2 regions of the Raoultibacter phocaeensis genome follow, and region 2 is predicted to be linked to the other one. Evidence: predicted binding sites of a transcription regulator. Region 2 holds the regulator's gene; the other holds the start of a gene.
The links. The regulator LexA, encoded in region 2, represses DNA repair genes until DNA is damaged. The targets are predictions, from matches to a motif close to CNAACANNTGTTNG.
Positions count from the first base shown of each region.

Region 1: FJE54_RS14365 (putative DNA modification/repair radical SAM protein) is a predicted target of LexA. The motif match lies at 1,949-1,962, and genes of this name have one in related genera.

Region 1 covers NZ_CABDUX010000002.1:1,506,296-1,509,678, reverse strand. Annotated here, with positions in the region: gene FJE54_RS14370 (TIGR03915 family putative DNA repair protein) at 1-459, opposite strand, end outside; gene FJE54_RS14365 (putative DNA modification/repair radical SAM protein) at 456-1,934, opposite strand; gene FJE54_RS14360 (metallophosphoesterase) at 2,124-2,819, opposite strand; gene FJE54_RS14355 (LytTR family DNA-binding domain-containing protein) at 3,075-3,383, shown strand, end outside.
Region 2 covers NZ_CABDUX010000002.1:996,238-999,620, forward strand. Annotated here, with positions in the region: gene hflX (GTPase HflX) at 196-1,488, shown strand; gene lexA (transcriptional repressor LexA) at 1,611-2,255, opposite strand; gene FJE54_RS12035 (hypothetical protein) at 2,371-2,673, shown strand; gene FJE54_RS12040 (ATP-binding cassette domain-containing protein) at 2,986-3,383, shown strand, end outside.

The DNA of each region.
Region 1 (3,383 bases), 510 kb from region 2:
CATGCGGTGGCGTTCGTTGTACACCGAGCGGTTGAGTTTCTGAAACGGCGCGACAATCGGATGGGCGAGGTCGCCCAGCACGCTGTTTTTCTGGTTGCGGGTGCACAGCCCCCCGCAGCGCATGGTGCGCGGGCAGCCTGTGCAATCGTGCGGCGTGTGTCGGGCCATGGCAAAACGGACGAAGCGGTAGACGATGCTTCCCGTGTGCGGCTCGTCGGAGAGCGAAGCGGTCTTGACCGCATCGAATACAAGAGGTCCGCACCTGCGGCAGATTCCCTTCTGCACGCGCAGCGCGACGGCCATGTCGGTTTCCACCTCGCGAACGGTTTGTCCGAGGCGCGCTTGCAGAGCCGTACTCGAAACGACGTCGGTCGGATCCTCCTTGTTCGCATACGAGGCGAAGATGGCGCACAGCAGGCCCTCGAGCGATCCGTCGTAGGTGTAGGCGATATCGATCATGCCGACGCTTTCGCACTGATGCGCTCGCGGCCGGGGGTGCCGAGTATGGCGAGCTTGTCGGCTGCCATCTGCCCGGGAGCTCGAAACCATTCGGGCACCGAGGCGGCAAGCGGATCCGGCGCACCGAGCGCATCGGGGCGCGTGATTCGGGGCCCGGGCGTATCGGTTTGTTCGAACAAGCTCATCTGACCGGGAATCACCCTGTCGGCCCGACGGCCGTGCCTGCCGCCTTGGATGGGCGCTGCCAGCTGCGCGCGCAGGCCTTCGCGCGAGAAATCGGCTCCCGTGCCGGCATACGTGCCGTTGCAGGTGATGAAGTACCGCGCGCGCTTGTAGGCAATGCCGAGTTTGCGCAGTTCGGGTTCTCTGAGCGTTGAATGCTTGCGGGCGCGCACGATGAGCTTTGCGCCGCGCACGCCGATGCCCGGCACGCGCAAAAGCATATCGAGGGGGGCGGTGTTCACTTCGACAGGGAAGCTGTCGAGGTTGTTGATAGCCCAGTTAGCCTTCGGATCGAGCAGCGGATCGAGGAACGGATGCTTTTCGTCGATGATCTCGTTGACGTCGAACCGATAGAAGCGCAGAAGCCAATCGGCTTGGTAGAGCCGGTGCTCGCGGTTGAGTTCGATCGCATCCTTTCCTGGGAGGCGCGCATCGTCGTTCACCGGCAGGTACGCGCTGAAGAACACGCGTTTGAGCGAGAGCGTACGATACAGAGACGCCGATAGGTTGAGGATGTGGTAATCGCTTTCGGGTGTGGCGCCGATGATCATCTGCGTGCTCTGGCCCGCCGGAACGAATGCACGCGTTTTCTTCTTCGGCGTGCATTCTGCCATGTAGGTGGTGTGCTTGCGCATGATAGCGCGCGTATCCTTATCCTCGGCGATGTTCTCCTTGATCTGCTTCATGGGGGCGAGGATGTTCTGCTTGTTCTTCTCGGGAGCGAGCAGTTGCAGGCTCTTCTGCGAAGGCAGCTCCATGTTCACGCTCATGCGGTCAGCAAGGTGGCCGAGCTGGTACACGAGTTCGGGGGAGGTGCCCGGAACGGCTTTCGCGTGAATGTAGCCGCGAAAGCCATGTTCGAAGCGCAGAATGGAAAGCGTTTGGATCATGAGCTCGGTTGTGTAGTCGGGACTTTTGATGACGCCCGAGCTTAAGAAGAGGCCCTCGACGTAGTTGCGGCGGTAGAAGCCGATCGTGAGATCTGCCAGCTCGCGCGGCTTGAACGCGGCGCGGGCGACTTCGTTGGAGCAACGGTTGACACAGTAGGCGCAGTCGTACACGCAAACGTTGGTCATGAGCACTTTGAGGAGCGTGATGCAGCGCCCGTCGGCTGAAAAGCTGTGGCAGATGCCGGCAGCGAGCGTATTGCCGAGCTTGCCCTTCTGCGCATCGCGATCGATGCCCGACGAGGTGCAGGCGACATCGTATTTAGCTGCATCTGCGAGTATCTCCAGTTTATCCGCTACGTCCATACTGCTCCCTGACACGAATGTTTGTTTGTGTTATGGTACGAGAACGCATGTTCGTTGTCAAGAAGGTATGCTTGGGACTCTGGTTTTCTTCCCGGGGTTTCCCGACGGCCAAACGGTAATCCGAAGTCGGCGGAAGTCCGAATGCGCGAGGGCTCGGGCCCGGTTGCCCGTGCCGCACGCAGGCTCTGCCTAAACGCTCAGCGCTTCGATGGTGCGGTAGAGGAAGCGCATGCGATCAACGGTCTTATCGATATGGAAGTGCCCGCAGTACCATCTTCGGTAGGTGAGCCGTTCTTCCAGTATATCGAGCCAGGCTTCGGTGCTGTCGTCGACGGTGCTCTGGTCGATGGTGTCGAAAAGCGCTTCATGCGGGAGGTACTTCTTCGGGCATGTGTGCGTCAGTACGCAGTCGACCGCCCAGCCGCGCGCCTCGAGTGCCGCTTCGACAGTGCGCTTTTGCTCGTCATCGAGCTGTTCGTCGGCAAACCAGGTGTATCCGTTTTCAAGACGGTAACCGCGGTCGACGCTGTATGCACCGCCGATAGCCGCCACTGACAGGCCTTCGAAGTCGAAAACGCTGCCATCGACGGCGTAGAGAATGTTCGGATAAGCCGGTTCGCACTGCACGGTTCCGCCGTTCCACGGATGCGTTTCCATTCCGTCCACTTCAAGCGGATTGCGGTCGTGGTTGCCGCGCAGAGAGAGCAGGGTGAACGGCAGGGCGGCAAGCTTGCGCTTCGCTTTGTCGTCTCGTTCGTCGCCGTGGTAGTTCAGACTCGTATCGCCGAGGGAGACGATAGTATCGCTTGTGCCGAGGTCGCGGCTGCGTGCGAACCGCCGTATGTGCGAGAAGCTGCCGTGGGTGTCGCCTGTTACATAGAACACGGCATCCTCCTTCCTCTGCGCGACGAGAGCGCAGCATCGCATCGCGCATCTGCTTGACGACATGCTCGGTTTTCCCGTTTAGTATAGAGCACTGCAGATCTGCGGTTCTTTCTTTCCGATTGCGTGCGGGCGACAATTCGATGCCGCTTGCTGCATCTCATGTCGCCTTCGATGCAGGTTGCGCACCTCTCGCTTGTCCTTGCGCGCATCCTTCGGGATACTACAACGTGAACGAAAGCGAACGGAAGGCGTGCCATGCGCATATCCATCAACGAAGAACGCGATCTCGACGACATCCTCGTCGATATCCGCTGCCCGCATGTCGACGAGCGCGTGGGGCGCATCGTCGCGAACCTCGAGGCGTTCGACAAGCGCATCGTCGGCAAGCGGGAGGGGAGCACGCATCTGATCGACGCGTCGGGCGTTCTCTACGTCGAAGCGGTGGATCGTCGCGTGTTCGCTTACACGGCCGACGGCGTGTTCGAGTGCGCCCTGCGGCTGTACGAAGCGGAAGACAAGCTCGCCTCACTCGATTTCGTACGCGTATCCAAGCAGATGATTGTT
Region 2 (3,383 bases):
GTGAAACGCTCTGATGCATTGGCTTTCGTAACGGAATGAAAACACGCCTGTTGCCCGATGGGCGGCAGGCGTGCTAGTATCTAAGACTATTGTTTATTCGGGAAAGGATGGAGCACGTACATGGCCACAATAAGGTTGCGGTAAAAGCTCTTACTCGCATACACCCATCCGAACCTTTTGAAAGGCCATACTGCCATGACCCAATCCAAGCATTTCACCATTGAAGAAGTACGCGAGCGCGCTGTGCTCGTCGGCATAGACCGCGGCGATACGACATGGCCCGTCTCCGAAAGCCTTGCCGAACTCGGCAGACTGGCGAACACTGCCGGTGCAGACGTGGTTGCCTCCACTTCGCAGAAGCTCGACGCCCCGAACCCCCGCACGTTTATCGGTTCGGGCAAGGCGGAAGAAGTCGCCGACATGTGCCGTGCCCACAGCGCCGATGTTGTCATATTCGACGACGAACTCACACCGTCTCAGCAATCGAATCTCGAAAAAATCGTACCGCGCGATGTGAAAGTCATCGACCGCACGGCGCTCATCCTCGATATATTCGCGCTCCACGCAACCACGAAGGAAGGGCGTCTGCAGGTAAGGCTCGCGCAAAACCAGTATCTGCTCCCTCGGTTACGCGGCATGTGGGCGCATCTCGCTTCGAACCGCATGGGCGGCGGTGTCGGCTCGAGGTTCGGCGAGGGCGAAAGCCAGCTCGAAGTCGACCGCAGGATGGTGCGCAAGCGCATAACCTCCATCAAACGCGAACTCAAGCAACTCGCCGATGTGCGAGCGCTTCAGCGGGAGAGCCGCTACAAAAGCGGTATGTTCAAAGTATCGCTTGCCGGATACACCAACGCAGGCAAATCGAGTCTGCTCAACACGCTCACCGATGCCGACGTCCTCAGCTACGACAAGCTGTTTGCGACGCTCGATTCGACGACGAGGAAATTCGTGCTTCCCGAGGGACGGGAAATTACGCTCACCGACACGGTCGGCTTTATTCAGAAACTTCCCCATACGCTTGTGGAAGCTTTCAAATCGACGCTCGACGAGATTACGGGAGCAGATCTCGTCCTTCATGTGATCGACGCCTCTTCACCCGAGAGAGAGGCCCAGATCCGCTCGGTCGAAGAGGTGCTCGGGCAAATCGGGGCGCAGGATATCAGGCGCGTCGAAGTGTTCAATAAGATCGATTTGCTGGATTGCGACGAGCGAGATGCGCTTGCAAAGCGCCACCCCGACGCCGTAGCCGTGTCGGCGCTGACGGGAGACGGCATCGACGAGTTGGTGCAACGCGTAAGCTCGATCGCTTCGGCCCGCGACGAGCTGCTGAGGGTGCTTGTGCCGTACGGGCGGGGCGACCTCGTATCGATTGCGCATGAGCGCGCTTCGATCGTACGCGAAGAACATGACGAGGATGGTACGCGTATAGACATGCTGATAGCCCCCGCCTACACATCGATGTTCAGCGAGTTTCTTGTAACCGAGTAAGGCTCGACCCGATCGGCCGTCATACGAAAACGCCCCGACCGCAAACGATCCGCAGCGCGGTTCGATAAGCGGTCGGGGCGTACCGGCTCCCTCGTGAAACGCTAAACGGTACCGTAGTCGTTTTAAAGGCGCCTGAAAACAGCTACTACCTTGCCCGCGATAGAGCAATCGGTTGTGATGATGGGATCCATCGAAGAGTTTTCGGGCTGCAGACGGATGTGGTCGGACTCCTTGTAAAAGCGCTTTACCGTTGCGCCATCGTCCATGATGGCTACGACGATGTCACCGTTGTTGGCGGTAGGCTGTTCTTTAACCACTACGTAATCACCGCTGTTGATACCCGCTTCGATCATGGAGTCGCCGCGAACCGAAAGCAGGAACGCAGCCGCATCGCCCACGATATCGGTAGGAAGCGTGATGGTATCGGTGATGTTCTCTTCCGCGAGAATGGGAACACCTGCTGCGACGTCGCCCACAAGGGGAAGGTTGACGAGGTTGCCGAAATTCGGCTGCGACACTTCGGCCGAGCCGGGAAACTCGTGATCTTCGAGCTGGTAGGTGAGGGCAATTGAACGGGATTTGAGAGGATCACGCTTGATGAGCCCCTTGTCCTCAAGTGCCTTGAGATGCACGTGGACCGTGGAGGGGGAGGAAAGGCCAAGGCTCTGGCATACTTCGCGCACGGTGGGGCCGTACCCCTTCTCGCGGATGCAGCTCTCGATGCAGTCGAGGACCGCTTGCTGACGTTTCGTGACTTTTTCTGCCATAAGGCTTCCTTTCAAAAATTCGAACAAATGTTTGAGAAATAACTTGACATGAACCTTTGTTCGCCATATAGTATACACGAACAAAGGTTCTATGCAAGAGCAAGGAGGCAGTTTTATGAATAATTTCGAGGCGCGCTACTCCGTGGTGGGAACGTCCGCTTTGAAGGCCGATGTCTCCGGAATGCATGATCGTGCGGCGATTATCGAGTTTCCGATGCGCGAAGCATCGCACGGCTCGCATGCTGCAACCCAGGTGCATCGCTTCAGCCAGAAGCTGCACGACTCCGAGTTCGCTACCGAGGTTCGTACGGGAACCGTGCAAGGGAAAGCCTTCGGGCGCATAGCGCCGTGGCAATCGGTCTCCGCGGGTCTCGCTCTTGCCGTAGCTGCTTTCGCAACCATCTTCTTCGGCGTCTGAACGTTCGCCTATCCGGTCTTCCGCAGATGCTGCGTTCTGCGAGAAGCTGCGTGAGCGCCCTGGGAAACCGGGGCGCATTCTTTTTGCACGGAGAACAGGAATATGCTACACTTCCTTCGTTGAAACGCCACCGGGCGTTCTTACCGTATACGAGGAGAAAAGACATGCGCAAATAACGATTGCCTTCGGGCACCCATGCAACAAGCCGTATTCCTTTGTCGCAACCGGGTGTGCAATCGTTTTCTAGCATCGTTCCTCAGCTTCCTTTGCATAAACCCATTCGTTGCGCCTCTGATTTCAATGGAGGTCGCCATGTATCTGCACCTAACCGATGTGAGCTACGCTTACGAAGATTCGCCAACTTATGCCCTCGAAACCGTGACGGCAACGTTCAGCGAAGGCTGGACCGGCATCGTCGGCAATAACGGGTCCGGAAAGAGCACGCTGCTGAAGCTGTTGTGTGGAATCGAGCAGCCCTCAGCAGGGGCCATCAGGCCTGCACCGGCGGGTGTATACTGCGCTCAATCGACCGAGCATGTACCCGAGAACCTGTTCGACTTCGCAGTCGATTATACCCCGTATGCCGTTCGCCTGCGCTCGATGCTCGAGCTCGAAGACGAATGGCTCTGGCGCTACGACACGCTTTCCCATGGCGAGCGGAAGCGCGTCCAGATCGCTTGTGCGCTTTCGCTCGAACCGACGGTGCTCGC